2 regions of the Arthrobacter sp. UYEF3 genome follow, and region 2 is predicted to be linked to the other one. Evidence: predicted binding sites of a transcription regulator. Region 2 holds the regulator's gene; the other holds the start of a gene.
What was found. The regulator LexA, encoded in region 2, represses DNA repair genes until DNA is damaged. The targets are predictions, from matches to a motif close to TCGAACANNTGTTCGA.
Positions count from the first base shown of each region.

Region 1: a site for LexA is predicted at 3,597-3,612, ahead of uvrA (excinuclease ABC subunit UvrA). Genes of this name have one in related genera too.

Region 1 covers NZ_JBEPNK010000012.1:12,750-24,724, forward strand. The annotation lists gene ABIB14_RS10230 (ABC transporter ATP-binding protein) at 1-1,338, shown strand, start outside; gene ABIB14_RS10235 (ABC transporter ATP-binding protein) at 1,335-3,155, shown strand; gene ABIB14_RS10240 (GntR family transcriptional regulator) at 3,152-3,544, shown strand; gene uvrA (excinuclease ABC subunit UvrA) at 3,759-6,599, shown strand; gene ABIB14_RS10250 (lysophospholipid acyltransferase family protein) at 6,829-7,497, shown strand; gene uvrC (excinuclease ABC subunit UvrC) at 7,608-9,617, shown strand; gene rapZ (RNase adapter RapZ) at 9,734-10,657, shown strand; gene ABIB14_RS10265 (gluconeogenesis factor YvcK family protein) at 10,657-11,676, shown strand; gene whiA (DNA-binding protein WhiA) at 11,687-11,975, shown strand, end outside.
Region 2 covers NZ_JBEPNK010000004.1:166,782-178,756, forward strand. The annotation lists gene miaB (tRNA (N6-isopentenyl adenosine(37)-C2)-methylthiotransferase MiaB) at 1-832, shown strand, start outside; gene miaA (tRNA (adenosine(37)-N6)-dimethylallyltransferase MiaA) at 915-1,796, shown strand; gene dapF (diaminopimelate epimerase) at 1,848-2,804, shown strand; gene ABIB14_RS04495 (class I SAM-dependent methyltransferase) at 2,785-3,399, opposite strand; gene hflX (GTPase HflX) at 3,950-5,530, shown strand; gene ABIB14_RS04505 (ATP-dependent DNA helicase) at 5,523-7,679, shown strand; gene lexA (transcriptional repressor LexA) at 7,745-8,494, opposite strand; gene ABIB14_RS18730 (LysM peptidoglycan-binding domain-containing protein) at 8,926-9,486, shown strand; gene ABIB14_RS04520 (histidinol-phosphate transaminase) at 9,590-10,708, shown strand; gene hisB (imidazoleglycerol-phosphate dehydratase HisB) at 10,779-11,405, shown strand; gene hisH (imidazole glycerol phosphate synthase subunit HisH) at 11,402-11,975, shown strand, end outside.

The DNA.
Region 1 (11,975 bases), on a different contig from region 2:
ATGCTCGTCGCGGCGCCCGCGAGCTTCATCGGCGGCATCGCCCTCGCGGTGCACCAGGACGTGGCGCTGTCCGGGATTGTGGTTGCGGTCATTCCCATACTCGCCGGCCTCATGTTGCTGATCGTGCGCCGGCTGATTCCGCTCTACCGGCAGGGCCAGGAACTGATCGACCGGATCAGCCGGGTGCTCCGGGAGCAGATCATCGGCGCCAACGTCATCCGTGGCTTCGTCCGGCAGGACCACGAGATCCGCCGCTTCGACGCCGCCAACCGGGAGCTCACGAGGAACAATCTGGACTCGGCGCTCCTGGTGGCCGGCATGAATCCGATGATCATGGTGGTCGTGAACCTTGCGTCCGTCGCGGTCGTCTGGTTCGGCGGCCACCGGATCCACTCCGGAGAGATGCGTCTCGGCGCGCTCACCGCGTTCATTGCGTACATCCTGCAGATCCTGATCGCCATCATGATGGCGATGTACGTCTTCACGACGGCTCCGCGCGCGGCAGCCTGCGCCGAACGGATCCGGGCCGTCCTCGATACGGAGCCGTCCACCGGATGGTCTGCGCCGGGCGGGCCTGCGCCGGGCGCGCCTGCAGACGGAACCGTGGAGTTCCGCAACGTGGCCTTCGCGTACCCCGGTGCCGAGGCGCCCGTACTTGCCGGGGTCACGTTCACCGCCGCACCGGGGACGACGACGGCGATCATCGGCGCCACGGGGAGCGGCAAAACCACGCTGCTGAACTTGCTGCCGCGCTTCCTCGACCCCACGGAGGGGAGCATCAGCATCGGCGGCCGCGACATCCGGACCCTGCCGCTCGCGTCACTTCGCGGGCTGATGGCACTGGTGCCGCAGCACTCGTATCTCTTTTCCGGGACCGTGGCGGAGAACCTGCGGCTGGGCAGGCCAGCCGCAGGCGACACCGAATTGTGGGCGGCCCTGGACGCCGCGCAGGCCGGCGGCTTTGTCCGGAGCCTTCCGGGCGGGCTCGACGCGCCGGTCAGCCAGGGCGGCACCAACTTTTCCGGCGGCCAGCGCCAGCGCCTTTGCATCGCACGGGCGCTGCTCCGGTCCGCCCCGGTTTACGTCTTCGACGACAGTTCCTCCGGCCTCGACCACGGCACCGACTACCGCCTGCGTGCGGCTTTGGAGCCGCTGCTGCGGGCGGCGACCGTGCTGGTCGTTGCCGAACGCGTGTCCACCATTGCGGATGCGGCATTGATTCTCGTTCTGCAGGACGGCCGCGTGGCGGCACAGGGCACGCACCAGGAGCTCATGTCATCGTCGCGTACCTACCGGGAGATCGCCGCCTCGCAGCTTCTCCTGGCGGAAACCCCGTGAGCGCCAAGTTCACGTCCCCGGGCGCGGCGGCCAAATGGCGGGCGGCCGGGCGGCTGCTGGGGCTGATGCGGCCGCTGCGGCTTCGCATGGTCGGCGTGATCGCCGCGACCTGCGGTTTCGCCGCGCTGAACGTGGCGGCGCCCAAGTACCTCGGCGACGCCACCGACGTCGTGGTGGACAGCGTGGTGGGCGGGGCCTTTAACGAGCAGAAACTCGGCCGCCTGCTGCTCTCGGTGGCGCTGATGTACCTTGGTGCCACGCTGTTCAACTGGATCCAGGCGGCCTTGACCGCCACCGCCGTGCAAAGGCTCAGCTACGGCCTCCGCGCCTCCGTGGAAGAAAAACTGCACCGGCTGCCCTCGGGCCATTTCGACGACCAGCACCGCGGCGACGTTCTGAGCCGCGCCACGAACGACGTCGACAACGTCTCGCAGGCCCTCAACCAGTTGCTCAACCAGCTGATCATGTCGGTGCTGATGCTCTCCGGCGCGCTGGCCATGATGGTCTGGTTGTCACCACTGTTGGCTCTGATCGCGCTGGTCTCGGTCCCGGTCTCCGCCGTGGTGACCGTCCTGGTGGCGGGGAAGTCGCAGGCGCACTTCAGCGAGCAATGGCGCAGCACCGGCGAACTTCAGGCGCACTTGGAGGAATTCTTCACCGGGCACGAGGTGGTCAAGGCGTTCGGCCGGCAGCACGCGGCAACGGCCACCTTTGGCGAGAGCAACGGCCGGCTTTTCCGGGCGGCGGCCAGGGCGCAGTACGTCTCCGGCGTCGTGCAGCCCCTGATGATATTCGTCTCCAATCTCAACTACATCGCGGTCGCCGTGATCGGGGCGCTGCAGGTCGCCGCCGGCAGCATGACGATCGGCGGCATCCAGGCCTTCATCCAGTTCAGCCGGCTCTTTAGTCAGCCGATGGGCCAGATCGGCGGCATGCTCACCCTGATGCAGTCGTGTGTGGCCTCCGCCGAGCGGATTTTCGAGCTCCTGGACGCACCGGAAATCCTCGCGGACGCTCCGGACCGGCCCGCACTCCGTTTGGACCGGACCCCCGCGGGCCGTATCAGGTTCGAAGGCGCCACCTTTAGCTACGGCCCCGATGTGCCCGTGGTGCAGGATCTCTCCTTCTCCGTGGACGCGGGCCAGACCGTGGCGATAGTGGGTCACACCGGTGCCGGCAAGACCACGGTGGTGAACCTCCTGATGCGCTTCTACGAACTGGACTCCGGACGGATCACCGTGGACGGCGTGGACATCGCCGAACTCCCGCGCAACGAACTGCGGGCACGCTTCGGCACGGTGCTCCAGGACTCGTGGCTGTTCGCCGGCAGCATCCGGGACAACATCGAATACGGCCGGCCCGGCGCCAGCGACGCCGACATCACAGCGGCGGCGCAGGCAAGCCACGTGGACCAGTTCGTCCGCGCGCTCCCGGCGGGCTACGCCACCGTGCTCGGCAACGACGGCGACTCGCTCAGCCGCGGGCAGCGCCAGCTCATCTCGATCGCCCGTGCGCACCTGGCCGGCCGCAGCGTCCTGATCCTCGACGAGGCCACCAGCTCGGTGGACAGCCGCACGGAAATACAGATCCGGCAGGCCATGGCAAGGCTGCGGCAGGGCAGGACCAGTCTGGTGATCGCCCACCGCTTGTCCACGGTGCGGGACGCTGATCTAATTCTGGTCATGGATCACGGACGGATTGTTGAACAAGGCAAGCACCACGAACTTATGGCGGGAGACGGGATTTACACCGGGCTCTACCGGGCCCAGTTCGCCGGCCGCGAACAGGGTGAGGCCGCCCTGGAGCCGGAACTGTGAGCCCGGCGGAGACCGGGGCGGCGACTTTTCCCGGCAGCTGGAAGCCCAATGCCGCCAGCTCGGTGCCCCTGTTCGAACAGCTCCGGCTGAACATTATCGAGCGGGCCGACGCCGGAACGCTGGCGGCGGGGACCCGGCTTCCCGCCGTCCGGAACCTTGCGGCCGAGTTGGGCGTGGCGCCGCACACCGTGGCGCGCGCCTACAAGGAACTCGAGGCCGCCGGCGTCGTCGCGACCCGGGGCAGGAACGGCACCGTCGTGTGTGCGCGGGACGAAGCCTGGGGCTCACTCACCGCCGCCGCCGCGGAATTCGCTGCAGCGGCAAAAGCCCGAGGCGCCAGCTTCGCCGAGGCAGTTCAACTGCTGGCCGCAGCGTACGACCGCCACTAGCACTCCCGCCGCTAGCACACCCGCTGGGGCACTAGGACCGCGGAATAGATATTCGAAGAAGTTTTCGATTAGCATTGGAGGCGTGCCTAAAGCCGTAGCTGAAGAACCCGCCGTCGATGCCAAAGCCGCCGCCATACCGGTAAAGTCCGAAAAAGCGGCCAACCCCAAGCCGTCGGGCGGCGTACTGTCGGGGGCCGAACTGGTCCGTCCCGACATGTCCCGCCTGGTCGTCAAGGGCGCGCGCGAACACAACCTGCGCAACGTGGACCTCGACCTGCCCCGCGACTCGATGATCGTCTTCACCGGCCTCTCCGGCTCCGGCAAGTCTTCGCTCGCCTTCGACACCATCTTCGCCGAAGGGCAACGCCGCTACGTGGAGTCGCTCTCCGCCTACGCCCGCCAGTTCCTGGGCCAGGTGGACAAGCCCGACGTCGATTTCATCGAAGGGCTCTCGCCCGCGGTGTCGATCGACCAGAAGTCCACGAGCAAGAACCCGCGCTCCACGGTGGGCACCATCACCGAAATCTACGACTACATGCGCCTGCTCTGGGCCCGGGTGGGACGCCCGCACTGCCCCGTCTGCGGCGAGCCGGTCACCAAGCAGACACCCCAGCAAATCGTCGACCAGCTGCTGGAACTGCCGGAAGGCACCCGCTTCCAGGTCCTCGCACCGGTGGTCCGCGGCCGCAAGGGTGAGTTTGTCGAACTCTTCAAGGAGCTCACGGCGAAGGGCTACTCCCGGGCCCGGGTGGACGACAAGCTGATCCAGCTCAACGATCCGCCCAAGCTCGGCAAACAGTTCAAGCACACCATTGAAGTGGTGGTGGACCGGCTGGTCGTCAAGGAAGGCATCAGTCAGCGCCTCACCGACTCGGTTGAAACCGCCCTCGGCCTGGCCGAGGGACGGGTGCTGGCAGAATTCGTCGACCTCGACGCGGACGATCCGGAACGGGTCCGGGCCTTCTCCGAACACCTCGCCTGCCCCAATGAGCACCCCCTCGCCATCGACGAGATTGAGCCCCGCTCGTTCTCCTTCAACAACCCGTTCGGCGCCTGCGCCGCCTGCAGCGGCATCGGCACCAGGCTCGAGGTCGACGAGGAACTCCTGATCCCCAACCCGGAGCTCTCCCTCGCCGAAGGCGCGATCGCGCCGTGGTCCCTTGGCACCGCCACCACCGAATACTGGAACCGGCTCCTCGCCGGCCTGGCCAAGGAGCTGGACTTCTCGATGACCACGCCGTGGCAGAAGCTGTCCGCGGAGGCGCGGCAGACGGTGCTGCACGGCAAGGACCACAAGGTGGTCGTGCAGTACCGGAACCGCTTCGGCCGGGAACGCAAGTACAGCACCGGCTTCGAGGGCGTGGTCCAGTACGTGCACCGCAAGCACACCGAAACGGAATCGGACTCCGCCCGGGACCGCTATGAGGAGTACATGCGGCAGGTTCCGTGCCCGGCCTGTAACGGGGCCCGCCTGAACCCGGCGTCGCTGTCCGTCCTGATCAACGGAAAGTCCATCGCCGAGGTCGCCGCGCTGCCGATGCGCGAATGCGCGAACTTCCTGGAAACCCTGGTCCTGACCGGCCGCGAGGCGCAAATTGCCCACCAGGTCCTGATTGAAATCCAGGCCCGGCTGACATTCCTCCTCGACGTCGGCCTCGAGTACCTGAACCTGGAGCGGCCGTCCGGCACGCTGTCCGGCGGCGAGGCCCAGCGCATCCGCCTGGCCACCCAGATCGGTTCCGGCCTCGTGGGCGTGCTGTACGTACTCGATGAACCGTCCATTGGCCTGCACCAGCGCGACAATCGGCGCCTGATCGAAACCCTCACCCGGCTCCGGGACCTCGGCAACACCCTGATCGTGGTGGAGCACGACGAAGACACCATCCAGGAAGCGGACTGGGTGGTGGATGTCGGGCCCGGCGCCGGCGAGCACGGCGGCACGGTGGTGCACTCCGGGTCCTACGAGGACCTGCTGAAGAACACCGAGTCCCTGACCGGCGACTACCTCTCCGGCCGGAAGTTCATCGAGGTGCCGAAGAAGCGCCGCAAGTACGACAAGAAGCGTGAGCTGAAAGTCGTCGGCGCCAGGGAAAACAACCTGGTCAATGTCGACGCCGCCTTCCCGCTCGGATTGTTCACCGCTGTCACCGGCGTCAGCGGCTCCGGCAAGTCAACCCTGGTCAACGAGATCCTCTACAAGGTGCTCGCCACCAAGCTCAACGGCGCCAAACAGGTCGCCGGCCGGCACAAGGCCGTCCACGGCCTCGAACACCTGGACAAGGTGGTGCACGTCGACCAGAGCCCGATCGGCCGCACCCCGCGCTCCAACCCGGCCACCTATACGGGTGTCTTCGACCACATCCGGAAGCTCTTCGCCGAGACCACCGAAGCGAAGGTCCGCGGCTACCAGCCGGGCCGGTTCTCCTTCAACGTCAAAGGCGGCCGTTGCGAGGCCTGCTCGGGAGACGGCACGTTGAAGATCGAGATGAACTTCCTGCCGGACGTCTACGTGCCCTGCGAAGTGTGCCACGGTGCGCGCTACAACCGGGAAACGCTGGAGGTGCACTACAAGGGCAAGACCATTGCGGATGTCCTGAACATGCCCATCGAAGAGGGCGCGGAGTTCTTCGCGGCGTTCTCGCCGATCGCCCGGCACCTGAGGACCCTCGTAGACGTCGGCCTGGGCTACGTGCGGCTGGGCCAGCCGGCCACGACGCTCTCGGGCGGCGAGGCGCAGCGCGTGAAACTGGCGGCTGAGCTGCAGAAAAGGTCTAACGGCCGCAACGTCTATGTCCTCGACGAACCCACCACCGGGCTGCACTTTGAGGACATCCGCAAGCTGCTGCTGGTCCTGCAGGGCCTGGTCGAAAAGGGCAACACCGTGATAACCATCGAGCACAACCTCGACGTGATCAAGAGTGCGGACTGGATCGTGGATCTGGGCCCCGACGGTGGTTCCGGCGGTGGCCGGATCGTCGCCTCCGGCACCCCGGAGCAGGTGGCCAAGTCCAAAGAAAGCCATACGGCGACGTTCCTCGCCGAGATCCTCGGCTGACCCGGTCCCTGCGCGACTAGGGAAGCCGGGCATATTCCCTCGCTGGAATGCGATTGTCCGGCTTCCCTGCCGCCGTGAGAAACTACTCCGGTGACCCATACGCCCGGATGTTGCACGAGCCGCTGCCAAGCGGCCCGCTGCCGACCGCAACGAAACTATAGTCAGGGCGGATCCGTGCGGGCCCGCGCCCTGACCGCCGTCGCCCCGCAGCTGAATGAGGTGCCCGCCCTTGGCAATGTTTGACGTGATCCGCTGGTCAACCCGCGGGCTTATCTCCTCGACCTGCCGTCCCACCGTGATAGGCCTGGAGAACGTGCCAGCCGATGGACCCTTCATCGTGGCACCGAACCACCTGTCCTTCCTTGACAGCGTGATCGTGCAGGCCCTCATGCCGCGCCCGGTCGCATTTTTCGCCAAGGCCGAATACTTCACCACAGGCGGTGCCAAAGGCCGGCTGATGAAGTCGTTCTTCGAGGCCGTCGGCTCCATCCCGGTCGAACGCGGCGAACAGGCCGCCAGTGTGCAGGCGCTCAAGACCCTGCTGGACATCCTCGACGCCGGCAAGGGCGTGGGGATCTACCCGGAAGGCACCCGTTCCCGCGACGGCATCCTTTACCGCGGCCGCACCGGTGTCGGCTGGCTGGCCCTCACGACCGGCGCCCCGGTGGTCCCGGTAGGCCTGATCGGTACCGAAAACCTGCAGCCGGCTGACACAAACAAGGTCAAACCACAGCACTTCATCATGAAGGTGGGCGAGCCGCTCTATTTCGACAAGACCGGGCCGGACCACTCCCTGCCGGCGCGGCGCCAGGTCACGGACCGCATCATGGACGCCATCGCGGAGCTGAGCGGGCAGCAGCGGGCCACCACCTACAACCAGAGCAAGAGCGTCGACTAGTTCATTCACCCTGGCGGCTTAGGCCGGCGGCGCCAAGGCGCGACTGCCACACCGCGCCACAGGGGACGGCCCGGGTCGGGACGGCGCCGTCGGCTCAGTAGAATGGACTAGTGGCAAATCCAGCTAGTTACCGGCCCCGGACGGGGGAAATCCCTACCAACCCGGGCGTGTACCGGTTCCGCGACCCGCACGGCCGGGTCATATACGTCGGCAAGGCCAAAAACCTCCGCTCCCGGCTGAATTCCTACTTCGCCAACCCCGCCGGACTGATGCCGAAGACCCACGCGATGGTCCACACAGCCAGCAGCGTGGAATGGACGGTGGTCGGCAGCGAACTGGAATCGCTGCAGCTCGAGTACACCTGGATCAAGGAATTCAAGCCGCGGTTCAACGTCATGTTCCGCGACGACAAGAGCTACCCCTACCTGGCCGTCACGATGGGGGAGAAGTACCCCCGGGTGCAGGTCCTGCGTGGCGAGCGCCGCAAAGGCACCCGCTATTTCGGCCCCTACACCGCCGGCGCCATCCGCGACACCATGGACACCCTGCTGCGGGTCTTTCCGGTCCGCAGCTGCAGCGCCGGTGTGCTGAAACGCGCCGAAGCCAGCGGACGGCCCTGCCTGCTCGGCTACATCGACAAGTGCGCCGCGCCCTGCGTGGGCCGCATCTCAGCCGAAGACCACCGTGCCCTGGCGGAAGACTTTTGCGCTTTTATGGGCGGCGAGGCCAAGCGCTTCGTCTCCCGGCTGGAGAAGGATATGGCCGCCGCCGTGGCCGAGCTCGACTACGAACGCGCGGCCCGGGTCCGCGACGACATCGTCGCGCTGAAGAAGGTCTTTGAACGCAACGCCGTGGTCCTCGCCGAGGACACCGACGCCGATGTGTTCGCGCTGCACGAGGACGAACTGGAGGCCGCGGTCCAGGTCTTCCACGTCCGGGGCGGTCGGATCCGCGGACAGCGCGGCTGGGTGGTGGAAAAGGTGGAGGATTTCACCACCCCGGACCTCGTCGAGCACCTGCTCCAACAGGTCTACGGTGAGGAGGGCGAAATCCAGGGACGGATGCCGCGGGAGGTGCTGGTCCCGGCCGAGCCCAGCAACGCCGCAGAGCTGGCCCAGTGGCTCAGCGGCCTGCGCGGAGCCCGGGTGGACATCCGGGTGCCGCAACGCGGCGACAAGGCCGCCCTGCTCAGTACAGTGCGTGACAACGCGGAACACGCGCTCCAGCTACACAAGTCCCGCCGCGCCGGCGACCTGACCATGCGGTCCCAGGCGCTCCAGGAACTGCAGGAAGCCCTGGACCTGCCCGTTGCGCTGCTGCGGATCGAATGCTTCGACATCTCGCACGTGCAGGGCACCAACGTGGTCGGCTCCATGGTGGTGGTCGAGGACGGCCTCCCCAGAAAATCCGACTACCGGAAATTCTCGGTCACGGGAGCCGCGGCACGGGACGACACGGCGGCCATGCATGACGTGCTCACGCGCCGCTTCCGGCACTACCTCGACGACCAGGCAGCGCTGGCGGCGGCCGCAGCGAAACCGGCGCATCAAGCCGCCCTCGACGCCGCCGCGGAGGCGGTCGTCTCCGATACCACGACGCCGGCAGTCCGGGCGAAGTTCGCCTACCCGCCGAACCTCGTCGTCGTCGACGGCGGCGGGCCCCAGGTCAACGCCGCGGCGCGGGCCCTCGCGGAACTCGGGATCGAGGACGTCTACGTCGTCGGTCTCGCCAAACGGCTTGAGGAGGTCTGGCTGCCGGACAGCGACTTCCCGGTCATCCTCCCGCGCGCCTCGGCAGGCCTCTACCTGCTGCAGCGGATCCGGGACGAGGCCCACCGCTTCGCCATCGGGTTCCACCGGCAAAAGCGCGGCAAGGCCATGACAGTGTCAGCGCTGGACGGCGTCCCCGGCCTCGGCGACTCCAAACGCAAGGCCCTGCTCAACCAGTTCGGCTCGGTGAAAAGCATCAAGGCCGCCAGCGTGGAAGAACTCACGGCCGCGAAGGGGATCGGCCCGGCGCTGGCCGGGGCGATCGTGCGGCACTTCAACGCCGACGACGGCGCGGAGGGCCCGGTGGCCCCGGCTGTCAATATGACGACCGGCGAAATCCTTGAAACTTAGCTAGCGCCGGCAATCTTGGCTAGGGTTAGGAGCTGAGGCCCGACGGGCGGCCGGCAGGCACCTGCCCCGCGCGGCGGCCTCCCGGCAGAGCAAACAGCAGAGATGGGGCACGATTGATGGCAGACTCAACGGCGGGATCCGGCATGGCGGCGGACGGGCTGACCCCCGTCAAACCGGTAGAGGCGGAACTGCTTGTGGTGACCGGGATGTCAGGGGCGGGCAGGAGCACCGCCGCGGACGCCCTCGAGGACCATGGTTGGTATGTCGTGGAAAACCTCCCCCCGCAGATGCTGGGCACCCTCGCGGAACTCGTCTCGCACGCGCCGGGCTCCATCTCCAAACTCGCCGTCGTCATGGACGTCCGCAGCAAGGACCTCTTCGCCGACATCCGCACCGCCCTGCGCAACCTCGAGGCCAGCGGCGTCACCTTCCGCGTGCTGTTCCTGGACGCCAGCGACGACGTCCTGGTGCGCCGCTTCGAACAGGGGCGGCGCCCGCACCCGCTGCAGGGCGGCGGACGCATCCTCGACGGCATCGCCGCGGAACGGGAACTGCTGCATGAGCTGCGCGAATCATCCGACATCGTGCTGGATACCTCGCCGCTGAATGTGCACGGCCTGGCCACCGCCATCACCGAGTTGTTCAGCGAAACCGGGCCGGTGGCGCTGCGCCTCAACGTTATGAGCTTCGGATTCAAATACGGGCTGCCGGTGGACGCCAACTTCGTCGCCGACGCCCGGTTCATCCCGAACCCGCACTGGGTTCCGCAGCTTCGCCCGCACACCGGGCTGGACAAGGACGTCAGCGACTACGTGCTCGACGCGGAGGGTGTCAGCGACTTCGTGGAGCGCTACGTCCTGGCGCTCGAGCCCGTGCTGGACGGCTACCGGCGTGAGAACAAGCATTACGCCACGATCGCCGTCGGCTGTACTGGCGGCAAGCACCGTTCGGTGGCCGTTGCCGTTGAACTGTCACGGCGGCTGGCGCAGTACCCCCGGGTTACGGTCACCACCACCCACCGGGATTTGGGCCGCGAGTAATGGCGCTCTTGACCGGGCCGCTGCCCCTGGTGCCGGCCGCCAGCGCGGCGTTCGCCGGACAGCAGGACAAGGGCCCTTCCGTCGTGGCCCTAGGCGGCGGGCATGGCCTGTCCGCCTCGCTCTCGGCGCTGCGCCTGCTCACCTCCGAGCTGACCGCGATCGTCACGGTCGCGGACGACGGTGGCTCATCCGGCCGGCTGCGTGAGGAATACGGAGTGCTGCCGCCGGGGGACCTCCGGATGGCGCTCTCCGCGCTCTGCGACGACACGGACTGGGGCCGGACCTGGCGCGACGTCATGCAGCACCGCTTCAAGCCGGCCAAGGGACGCGGCGGGTCCCTTGATGAGCATGCGATGGGCAACCTGCTGATCGTGACGCTGTGGGAACTGCTCGGGGACACCGTGGCCGGGCTGCAGTGGGCCGGCGCGCTGCTCGGCGCCCGCGGGCAGGTCCTGCCGATGTCCACCACTCCGCTCACCATCGAGGGCAAGGCCCGGGTGACCGGCGCCGACGGCACCGCGGTGTTGGAGACGGTCAGCGGACAAGCCAAATGCGCCGTGGCCGGCTCGCTCGAAGCGGTCCGGCTGCTGCCCGAATCCGCGTCGGCCTGCATCGAGGCGCTGAACGCGATTGAGCTCGCGGACTGGGTGGTCCTGGGCCCCGGCTCGTGGTACACCTCGGTTCTGCCGCACCTGCTGCTGCCGGAAATGCGCAATGCGTTATGCAACACCGAGGCGCGGCGCTGCCTCACCATGAACCTGGCCATGGATACCAAGGAGACGCTGGGAATGACCGCCGCCGACCACCTGCGGGTACTCCGGGAGTACGCTCCGGACTTCACCGTCGACGTCGTCCTCGCCGATCCGGTGTCCGTGCCGGACCTCCCGGAGTTCGAGCGGGCTGCCGGGATGCTCGGCGCCGAGGTGGTCTTGGGTAAAGTAGGGGCGTCGAGCCGCCGGCCGATCCACGACCCGCTGCGCCTGGCAACGGCGTACCACGACATTTTCGGGAACAGGTAGGAAAGGTGCCATGGCACTGACAGCATCGGTCAAGGAAGAACTTTCCCGGCTGGACATTAGGAAGTCCTCGGTCCGCAAGGCCGAGGTCTCCACCATCCTCCGATTTGCGGGCGGACTGCACATCATTTCCGGCCGGATCGTGATCGAGGCCGAGGTGGACCTCGCGTCGACTGCGCGCCGGCTCCGTGCCGCCGTCGCCGAAGTTTACGGGCACCAAAGCGAGATTATCGTCGTCTCCGGCGGCGGGCTGCGCCGCGGCAGCCGCTACGTCGTCCGGGTGGTGCGCGACGGCGAGGCCC
Region 2 (11,975 bases):
CGCCTGCGGCGAGATCCCCGGCCTGGAACGCGTCCGGTTCACCAGCCCGCACCCGGCCGCCTTCACCGACGACGTCATCGACGCCATGGCCGAGACGCCCAACGTCATGCCGCAACTGCACATGCCGCTGCAGTCCGGTTCCGATAAGGTCCTCCGGGAGATGAAACGGTCCTACCGGTCCGCCAGGTTCCTCGGCATTCTGGACAAGGTGCGGGAGAAGATGCCGCACGCCGCCATCTCGACCGACATCATCGTCGGGTTCCCGGGCGAAACCGAGGAGGACTTCCAAGCCACGCTCGACGTCGTGGAAAAGTCCCGCTTCGCCACCGCGTTTACCTTCCAGTACTCCAAACGCCCCGGCACGCCCGCTGCGGAGCTCCCGGATCAACTGCCGAAGGCCGTGGTGCAGGAACGCTTCGAACGGCTCACTGCCCTGCAGGACCGGATCGCCGCGGAGGAGAACGCCCGGCAGCTCGGCCGCCGCGTCGAGGTCATGGTCACGGCCCAGTCGGGCCGCAAGGCGGAGGAAACCCACCGGCTCTCCGGCCGGGCCCAGGACCAGCGGCTGGTGCACTTCTCGGTGCCCGACGGCGCCGAAACACCCCGGCCCGGAGACCTCGTCACGGTGACAATCACCGAGGCCGCGGCGTTCCACCTGGTCGCAGACCCGGCGTCGGCCGCCGACTACAGCGTGCGCCGTTCCCGCGCCGGCGACGCGTGGGACAGGTCCCAGGCCGACTCCTGCGGCGCCCCGGCCGGCGGCAGCTCCGGGGCCGGCGGGACATCCGGCGTCTCACTGGGCATGCCGAGCCTGCCTGTCCGCGCCCGCTAGAGCCGTGGCTGGTCCTGCTCCCCACGCCACCGCCGGCAGTCCCGCGTCCCCGGAAGGCCCGGCCGCCGGATCCGCGCCGCCGGTGATCGCCGTCGTCGGACCCACCGGATCCGGAAAGTCGGAGCTCGCGGTGTCGCTGGCGCTGGCCCTCGGCGGCGAGGTCGTTAACGCCGACGCCCTGCAGTTCTACCGCGGGATGGACATCGGCACGGCGAAGGTCACCGAGGCCGAGCGGCGCGGCGTGCCGCACCACCTGCTCGACATCCTCGACGTGACCGAAGAGGCCAGCGTCTCGGATTTCCAGCAGCAGGCCCGCGCCGCGATCGCGGACATCCACGCCCGGGGGAAACGGGCCATCGTGGCTGGCGGGTCGGGACTGTACGTCCGCGCCGTTCTCGACGTGCTCGAATTCCCCGGCACTGACCCCGCCGTCCGGCGCCGCCTTGAGGCGGAGGCGGAAGCAGCCGGGCTTGCACCGCTGCGGGCGCGGCTGGAACGCGTGGATCCGGTGTCCGCCGGGCGGCTGGGCGACGCCCGCCGTGTCATCCGGGCCCTCGAAGTCTTCGAACTGACCGGGCGGCCCTTCAGCTCCTTCATGCCCTCCCGGGAGTACTTCGGGCCGGCCCTGCAGATCGGGCTTGAGGTGGACCGGGAACAGCTGCGCGAACGCCTCGCCGCGCGGGTCCACACGATGGTGCTGCGGGGGCTGCCGGCGGAAGTGCAGCGCCTGGACGCGGCAGGTTTGCGGAGCGGCAGGACAGCCTCACGCGCCCTGGGCTATGCCCAGTTCCTCAAGGTCCTGGCGGGCGAGTCGGACCTGGAACAGGCAGCGGAAGCGACCATCGTCGCGACCCGCCAGTTTGCCCGCCGCCAGCTCACCTGGTTCCGCGCCGACCCGCGGATCCACTGGTTTGACTGGCAGGACCCGGAGCTGGCGGCGAAGGCCGCGGCGCTGTGCCGGTGAGACCCGCTTCGCCCGTCCTTCCCGGCCCGGCCGGAACGGTAACCTTGAAGTATGGACGAAACCCTTGCCGCGGCCGCTGACCACCGCACTGCCGAAGACATCACCGGACTCGGCGGTCTGAAGTTTTCGAAGGGCCACGGGACCGGCAACGACTTTGTCCTGATTGCGGACCCGAATGGTGCCCTCTCCGTCACGCCCGAGCAGGTCGCGGCCCTCTGCGACCGACACCGCGGCATCGGCGCCGACGGCCTCATCCGCGCGGTGCCCTCTCGGTCGCTCCCCGAGGGCAGAGAGCTGCTCACCGCCCACCCGGCCGCCGAATGGTTCATGGATTACCGCAACGGTGACGGGTCGCTTTCGGAAATGTGCGGCAACGGTGTGCGCGTCTTCGTCCACTTCCTGATCGCCGAGGGCCTCGTGGACCTTCCCGCCGGCCAATCGTTGACCATCGGAACCCGCGGCGGCGTGAAGACCATTGTCCGCACCGCTGCCGGCTACGCCGTCGACATGGGTCCCTGGGAGTTCATCTTCCCGGGCGAGGCCACCGCCCGCGCCATGGATTCGCTGGTCAGCGCCGACGGGCTGGAGGTCGCCAGGCCCGCGCTGTCCGTGAGCATGGGCAACCCGCACACCGTCGTCGCGCTGGCTGAGCTCGCGGAGCTCGAAACCACCCAATTGTTCAAGGCGCCCCGGGTGGACCCCGCACCGCCGCACGGCACCAACGTCGAGTTCGTGGTGCCGTCCGAACCGCTGGTTCACGACGGCGTCGGGACCATCACCATGCGCGTGCACGAACGGGGAGTGGGGGAGACCCTGTCCTGCGGCACCGGTGCCTGCGCCGCCGCCGTCGCGATCCGGCACTGGGCCGGCCAGGGCGCCCCCGACGCCTGGAACGTCACGGTTCCCGGCGGCGTCGTCGGCGTAAAGTTTTTCGTGGCCCCGGACGGCCACGAGCATGTGGAGCTCAGCGGCCCCGCCGTGATCGTCGCTAGCGGGACGCTTTCCTGACCCGCAGGATCCGGAAGGACTTGGACGTGCTCTCGCGGGTCACGGTGAAACTGCTGTCCAGTGCCGCCGCGAGCCAGCGCTGAAGCGAATCCGAACCAAGGTTTTTCTGCACCACCAGCCACGCCGAGCCTCCCGCCGCCAGCCGGGGCAGCCAGGCGAGCAGCAGGGCGTGGAGTTCGTCCTTGCCGATCCGGATCGGCGGGTTGGACCAGATCGTGTCGAAACGCAACTCCGGGTCGACGTCCCCGGGAGTGCTGGCCGTGACATTGCCGAGTCCCAGCAGGGCCGCATTTTCATTCGTCAAGGTCACGCAGCGCTCGTTGACATCCACCGCGAAGACCCGGGCGTGCGGCGCCCTCAGCGCCAGGGTGAGCGCGATCGGCCCCCAGCCGCAGCCAATGTCCAGCAGGTTCCCCTGCGGAGCCGGGGCCGGAACGTCGGCGAGCAGGACGGCGGTTCCCTTGTCGAGGGCGTCCGGGCTGAAGATCCCGGAGGACGTCTGCACGTGCCGCTGTTCGCCGGCAAGCTCCACGGTCAGGGGCTTGCGGGTGAACGGCCCGGCCGGCTGGGCGCTGAAATAGTGTGCAGACTCCATAACTGGCCAGATTAGTTCGCCGTCCGGGGGTATGGGAAACCGGCAAGGACACGCCCGGTCCCGCGCCGGCGGGAGCTCCCGCACGGTCCGCAGGCGTAAGGTACCGCCGGTCCGGCACCGGGAAACGGTCTGCTAACGTTAATCCATGATCTTGAACTTCAAGTAGCCGGTCCGGGCTTCAGCCCCGTGCCCGCAGCGACGCAGGTAGTTACCTTCCGCTCAGTGCCCCCTCCATGATGGCCGGCATCGCGCCCGGCGCGCGTGCCACTTGGAGTAAGCCGCTTGAAGTCACGCGCGACGGACCCAAACCCCGCGGCGACAGCAGTCCCCGGCGCTGAACGGACGTCCCCACCGTCAAACGGCGCCTTTGGACGCCGGATCGTTTCCTCATCCACCGCTCCGCCACGGAGCCCCCGCCCGGCCTGCGGCGTAGCAGCCGCCCGGCAATCAGGAGGCATAGATGACCCACAGTCGTCAGCCCAGCGCGAATTCCGCGCCACGAAGCTCCGAACAGCACTATTCTGAAATTGCAGACCCTTCAAAGGAGACCATGACCAGCCAGCCCAATACCGGACCCGATTCAGCCGACCAGGACATGAGTCCTGCAGAAATCCAGGCTGTCATCGACCGTATCCTGTCCAAAGACGCCCCTGCCGTGAAGGCCGGCCGTGACGGCGCCGGGCAGCCCGGCGAGTCCAGGGCGGTGTTCGGCAAGGCCCAGGCGATTTCGCGGCTCGATGAAGAACACAGCAGCTACGACGGCGACCAGCAGGACCTCGAGGAACGACACGCGCTGCGCCGTACCGCAGGGCTGTCGACGGAACTCGAAGACGTCACCGAAGTCGAATACCGGCAGCTGCGCCTCGAACGCGTCGTGCTGGCGGGTCTCTGGACCGAAGGTACGCTTGCCGACGCCGAAAACTCCCTGCGCGAGCTCGCCGCGCTGGCTGAGACGGCCGGTTCCGAGGTCCTCGACGGACTGGTCCAGCGCCGTGCCAAGCCTGACCCTGGAACCTTCCTGGGCTCCGGCAAGGCCCAGGAACTTAAGGACATCGTGCTCTCCACCGGCGCCGACACCGTGGTGGTCGACGCCGAACTGGCCCCCTCCCAGCGACGCGGACTCGAAGACATCGTCAAGGTGAAGGTCATCGACCGCACCGCTCTGATCCTGGATATCTTCGCCCAGCACGCCAAGAGCCGCGAGGGTAAGGCCCAGGTGGAACTGGCCCAACTCGAATACCTGCTCCCGCGCCTGCGCGGCTGGGGCGAGTCGATGTCCCGCCAGGCCGGCGGCCAGGTGGGCGGGGCCGGTGCGGGCATGGGTTCACGCGGTCCCGGTGAAACCAAGATCGAACTGGACCGCCGCCGGATCCGCACCCGGATGGCCAAGCTCCGGCGCGAAATCGCGGCGATGAAGCCGGCCCGGGAAACCAAGCGGGCCAACCGCCGGCGTAACGCGGTACCGTCGGTGGCAATCGCCGGCTACACAAACGCCGGCAAGTCCTCGCTGCTGAACCGGCTCACCGACGCCGGCGTCCTGGTCGAGAACGCTCTGTTCGCCACCCTGGACCCGACGGTCCGCAAAGCCGAAACCTCGGACGGGCTGGGGTATACCCTCGCAGACACCGTGGGGTTCGTGCGGTCGCTGCCCACTCAGCTGGTGGAGGCCTTCCGGTCCACCCTGGAGGAAGTCGCCGACTCGGACCTGATCCTGCACGTCGTCGACGTCTCCCACCCGGATCCGGAGGGACAGATTGCCGCTGTCCGGGCGGTCTTCAGCGAAGTTGACGCCCGCAAGGTGCCGGAAATCATCGTCCTGAACAAGGCCGACGCCGCCGACCCGTTCGTGATCGAGCGGCTCATGCAACGCGAGCCGCGCCACGTGGTCGTCTCGGCCCGCACCGGGGAAGGCATTCCGGAACTGCTGCAGGCCATCAGCGAGGGCATCCCCAGACCCAGCGTGAAGCTGGAACTGATGATCCCCTACAACCGGGGGGACCTGCTGAGCAAGCTGCACGATACCGACGCCGAGATCATCAGCCTCGATCACGAGGAGACCGGCACCCGTGCCGTGGTGATGGTACGCGAGGGGCTCGCGGCCGAACTGGACGCCTTCGTCAGCAATGACTGAACCTGCAATGACGGTACCTGCGGTTGAAACAACGGCTGAACCGGCGGCGGCCGCTGAACCAGCGGAGAACGGCGGAAAGAGCAAACCACGGGATAGACGGGATAGTCAGTCCGGCGAGCAGTTCGTGGTTGAACTGCTCGACCGGGCAGTCGCTGGCATGGGCGGCCAGAGCCGAGACGGCCAGCATGAGATGGCCCGACAGGTGGCCCGCGCCATCGAAACAGGCGACCACCTGCTGGTCCAGGCCGGCACCGGCACGGGCAAGTCCCTGGCCTACCTGATTCCGCTAATCGCCCATTCGCTGGTCAGCGACAAACCGACCCTCGTCTCGACTGCCACCCTGGCGCTGCAGACACAGATCGTCGGCCGGGACCTGCCGCGGCTGCTCAAGACGATCACGCCCGTACTGGCGCGGCCGGTAAAGATCGCGCTCGTCAAGGGCCGCTCCAACTATGTGTGCCGGCACAAACTCGGCGGCGGCTTCCCGTCCGAGGAGCCGTCCGAGGGTCAGTTGTTCTCCCTCGGCGAGGACACCTCCGTGCCGCACTTCGCAGCCGCGATGGGTGGCCCGTCGTCGCAGCTCGGCAAGGAAGTGGTCCGGCTCCGCGAATGGGCCGAGGACACCCTGACGGGGGACCGCGACGAGCTCATGCCGGGCGTGACCGACCGCGCCTGGCGGCAGGTTTCCGTCACCTCAATGGAGTGCCTCGGCGCGCAAAAGTGCCCGCTCGCGGCCGAATGTTTCAGCGAACTGGCCCGGCAGAACGCCGCCGACGCCGACGTCGTGGTCACCAACCACGCGATGCTGGCCGTCAGCGCCTTCGAGGGCCTCGCCGTATTGCCGGAGTACGACGTCGTGGTGGTGGACGAGGCGCACGAGCTGCAGGACCGGGTCACGGGTGCCGTGTCCGGCCAGCTCTCCGTCGCGATGGTGCATGCCGCCGCCTCCGGCGCCCGGAAGCACACCGGCATCACCGTGGACGCGCTCAGCAACTCCGCGGCCAACCTCGAACTCGCCATTGAAGGGGTCCCTAGCGGACTCATGCCCAACGGACTGAACAGTGAGCAACTGGACTGCGTGGACCAGCTGCGCGACGCCTGCCGCGCCGCGCTCTCGGACTCCAAGGGCGACAGCGCCAACACAGCCGACGGCGGCCGCCAGCTCGCCCGATCCCGCCTGATGGTGATCCTGGAACTGTGCGAACGGCTCCTGGCCGCCAGGGAGAACCGCGAAGTGGTCTGGTTCTCCCGCAACAGCAGCTTCGACCCGCAACAGGGCTACTCGCAGCCGGACGACTCGGCGCCGGCCCTGGTCAACGTTGCACCGCTCAGCGTTGCCGGTCGGCTGCGCGAGGGGCTGTTCGCGGACCACACCGTCGTCCTGACCTCGGCCACCCTGGCGATCGGTGCGGCCTTCGAGCCGGCTGCCGGAGGCCTCGGCCTGGTAGGCCCCGGGGCCCCCAGCTGGACCGGCGTCGACGTCGGGTCCCCCTTCGAATATCCCAAGCAGGGCATCCTCTACGTCGCCAAGCACCTGCCCAAGCCCGGCCGGGGAACGTCCCCGGAAGCCCTCGATGAGCTCGAAAAGCTGATCCGCGCCTCCGGCGGCGGGGCCCTGTGTCTGTTCTCGTCCCGGCGCGCCGCCGAAGAGGCGGCGGACGCGATGCGGCCCCGGCTGGGCCTGCGCATCCTCTGCCAGGGCGAATCGACCATGACCGCGCTCGTCAAGCAGTTCGCCGACGAACCGGACACCTGCCTGTTCGGCACCATGTCGCTCTGGCAGGGCGTCGATGTGCCCGGAAGTTCCTGCCGGCTGGTCGTGATCGACAGGATCCCGTTCCCCCGCCCCGATGACCCGCTGATGACCGCACGCTCCCGCGCCGTGGCCCAGGCCGGCGGAAACGGGTTCATGAGCGTGTCGGCCACCCACGCCGCCATCCGCCTCGCCCAGGGCGCCGGGCGGTTGATCCGCACGACGTCGGACAAGGGCGTCGTGGCGGTCCTGGACCCACGACTGTCCACCGAGCGCTACGGCGGGTTCCTCCGGGCCGCACTCCCGCCGTTCTGGCCAACCACTGACCCGGGCGTAGCTTTCGCTGCCCTCGAACGCCTTGCCAAGGAGACCCCCGCCCGGCAGCCGGCCAAATAGGGAACGCCAAAGGCCCCGCCCGGAGATCCGGAGGGGGCCTCAGCAGCGTTGCCGGTGGCTGAACGCTAGAGGGAGCGCAGTACCGAGACGACTTTGCCCATGATGACGGCATGATCGCCAAGGATCGGCTCATACTGGGTGTTCTGGGGAAGCAGCCAGGTGTGGCCGTCGCGCTGGCGGAAAGTCTTGACCGTGGCCTCGTCATCGAGCAGCGCGGCAACGATGTCGCCGTTGAGCGCATCGTTCTGACGCCGGACCACCACCCAGTCACCGTCGCAGATGGCGGCATCGATCATCGAATCGCCGGCCACCCGCAGCATGAACAGTTCGCCGTGGCCCACCAGTTGGCGCGGCAGGGGCATCACGTCCTCCACCACCTGGTCGGCAAGGATCGGACCGCCGGCGGCAATCCGGCCCACGAACGGCACCATCGCGGTGTCCGTGGCGCTGGCTAGCTCCGATACGGCCCGCCCGCCCACCGCCCGCAGGCCGCTGGACTTCCCCACTCCGGAAATCTTCGCCGCGCCCTCATCGAGCGTCAGCGGCATCAGTACTTCCATGGCACGGGGACGTTTGGGGTCCCGGCGCAGGTACCCGAGCTTCTCCAGCTGCGAAAGCTGGTGGGTGACGCTGGAGAGACTGGCAAGGCCGACCGTGTCACCGATTTCCCGCATCGAGGGCGGGTAACCGTTGTCCGCTACGGAGCGCTGGATGGTCTCCAGAATCTTCTTTTGCCGGACGGTAAGGCTCTTCGGCGCCCGGACGGTCTGGGGACCGTGCTGGGCGGCCCTTCCGCCGGTGGCTTGTGCTGCCATGTTGGCCACGCCTTTCCATTTCCGCCCGGCCGCTGAGGTTGCCGGGATCGATGAGTCTGAAAAAGTCAGACCCCGCTGGTGAACTGCTGTTGATCGATACATGTGGTTGTCCGCTATTTCAAAAACCCGGTATTTCAAAAGCCTGAGCTGCAGACCCTGTGGTTCAAAAGTAGGCCAGCCATCATGGTTTTTCAAACATTTGTTCTAGTGAGTCTCGACAATGTTCGCTCATAAGTGCTAAAACAGAACAAGCGCAGTTCGAAGATATGTTCGAACCCCGAGCTTCGGGGCGCATCAGACGGTTCGGTGCTGTGTTCGAAGCTTGTGATCAAGAAAGACGTTCGAAGGTTCGCGTTCGATGGTTAGGCCGGTTGGCGGCAGGTACATGGAGTACGCCGGGCGGCACAGATAAGTCCAGGAGGGCTCAGGTCATGTCAGTAGTAAGCGCTATTTCCGGATCACCGGTATCCGTTCCCGTCCGGGCGGCCAAGATCGAGGCGGCACCGTTCGGGTCGGCGCCGTTCGACCAAAACCGGCCCAAACGGGTGCCGTTCGAGTCCTTCGGCCCGCACAGCATCTTCGATCGTGACGCCGACCGCACGGATGCGGCCCGCCAGGACGCGGCCGGGTCGGTACACGCCGGGCCGCGGCAGGTTGCACCCGCCATTGCCGCGGCGCAGGCTCCGCTGCGGCTCACCCGGCGGGGCCGGTTCGTTTTCTTCGGCTTGCCGTTGATGCTGTTGGCGGTTCTCCTGCTTTCACTCGCCGGCTTCCTGAACGCTCCGGCCAAGGCTGCCGACTCGTCCGCGGAGCTCTCGCTCACGCCCGCCGTTACGGTCACGGTCCAGCCCGGTGAGTCCCTTTGGGCCATTGCCGGCGCTGTGGCCCCGGAACGCGATCCCCGCGACGTTGTGGCGGACATCGTGCAGCTCAACAACCTCGGGGATCCCCGCGTCATCCCCGGACAACAGCTCTTCGTACCCTCCAAGTAGCCAGCGCCCGGACCAGACCCCGTGAGAGAGTGAGGCGCCCGAACACTGCGCCCCCGACGGTCACAGTTTCGGGTCCGGGCCCGGCCTCGCTTAAACTGGAACGGTGACTGACCAGCTAGAGCGACTCAACCGACTGCCCCTCCGGACGAATCTGCGCGGATTGCGCCCCTACGGTGCGCCCCAGCTGGATGTCCCCATCCTGCTGAACGTCAACGAGAACACCCATGGCGTCCCGGCCGATGTCCGTGCCGCCATCGCCGCGGCCGTGACGGAGGCTGCCGCGGGGCTGAACCGGTATCCGGACCGCGAGTTCACTGAACTGCGTGAAGCCCTGGCGGAATATCTCGGTCACGGACTTGACGCCGGCAATATCTGGGCTGCGAACGGCTCCAATGAAGTCCTCCAGCAAATCCTCCAGGCCTTCGGGGGCCCGGGCCGCACCGCCCTGGGGTTCCCTCCCACGTACTCCATGTACCCGCTGCTGGCTGCCGGTACGGACACCGGATACATCGTCGGCGTGCGCGCCGAGGACTATGGGCTGAGCGCCGAATCGGCAGCACGCCAGGTCCGTGAGCTGAAGCCCAACGTCGTTTTCCTCTGCTCCCCGAACAACCCCACCGGCACCGGCCTGGGGATCGACGTTGTCGAGGCCGTCTATGAGGCCGGAGAAGCCAGCCAGACCATCGTGATCGTCGACGAGGCCTACCACGAGTTCGCCCACGACGGCACACCCAGCGCACTCACGCTGCTGCCCGGCAGGGAGCGGCTGATTGTCTCGCGCACCATGAGCAAGGCCTTTGCCCTGGCCGGTGCACGGCTGGGCTACATGGCGGCAGCGCCTGAGGTCACGGATGCCCTGCGCCTGGTCCGGCTGCCCTACCACCTGTCCGCCGTCACCCAGGCCACGGGCCTCGCCGCACTGAGCCACCGGGTGGCGCTGATGGCCGACGTCGAGGACATCAAGCGCCAGCGGGACCGGATCGTCGCGGAGCTGACCCGGATGGGGCTCAATCCTGCCGCCTCCGATTCCAACTACGTCTTCTTCGGCGGCCTCGAGAACCCGCAGGAAATCTGGCAGGCGCTGCTGGATGCCGGCGTGCTCATCCGTGACGTCGGCATCCCCGGCCACCTGCGGGTCACGGCGGGCACTGAGACGGAAACCACAGCGTTCCTGCAGGCTCTCGAACGGATCCTGACCGGCCGGGATGTCCAGTCCGCCTAGACTTAACGCAGGACCCACGCACGCCGCCCTGTTCGACGGGCGCCAGCCTTCATCCAAAGGACACCCTGACATGAGCAACACCGGATCAGCCGCGGCCCCGGCCCGCACCGCACGCCTGGAGCGGACCACCAGCGAGTCCTCCGTGCTGGTCGAGATCAACCTGGATGGCACCGGCGTCTCCGACATCAGCACTTCCGTGCCGTTCTACGACCACATGCTGACGGCCCTGAGCAAGCACTCCCTGATCGACATGACCGTCAAGGCCACCGGTGACACCCACATCGACGTCCACCACACCGTCGAGGACGTCGCCATCACCTTCGGCGAGGTCCTGCGCACGGCGCTGGGCAACAAGGCCGGCATCCGCCGCTTCGGCGAGGCCTCGATTCCGCTCGACGAGGCGCTGGCGCACGCCGTCGTCGACGTCTCCGGCCGGCCCTACCTGGTCCACGCCGGCGAACCGGCCGGCCAGGAATACCACCTGATCGGCGGCCACTTCACCGGGTCCCTGACCCGCCACGTCTTCGAGGCCATCACGCTGCACGCCGGCATCTGCCTGCACATGAACGTCACCGCCGGCCGCGACCCGCACCACATTGTCGAGGCCCAGTTCAAGGCCTTCGCCCGGGCACTCCGGGCCGCCGTGGAACCGGATCCCCGGGTCGACGGCATACCCTCCACCAAGGGTGCCCTGTGACCGGCAAGGTGCTGCGGGACGGGGCCATCATCAACCCCGACGCCATCCGGAAGCCGGCATCACCCGAAGGCAAGCCCACGGTGACGGTACTCGACTACGGATCCGGCAACGTCCGCTCCGCCGTCCGCGCGCTCGAACGGGCCGGCGCCGAGGTCATCCTCAGCGCAAAGCCCGGGGACGTCCTGAACGCCGACGGGCTCGTTGTTCCCGGTGTCGGGGCCTTCGAAACCGTCATGAACGAGCTCCGGGCCGTGGACGCCCTGCGCATGATCGGTCGACGCGTCGCCGGCCACCGGCCGGTGCTCGCGATCTGCGTCGGGCTGCAGATCCTCTTCGAAACCGGAGTGGAACACGGGACCGCCGCCGCGGGTATGGGGGAGTGGCCCGGCACAGTCGAACTCCTGCCGGCCGAGGTCGTGCCGCACATGGGCTGGAACACGGTCACGGTGCCGGAGGGCTCCCGACTCTTCGCCGGCGTCGAAAAGGAACGCTTCTACTTCGTGCACTCCTACGGCGTGCAGCACTGGGACTTTGAAGTGGTCCAGCCGCGCATGGCCGCCCCGCTCGTCA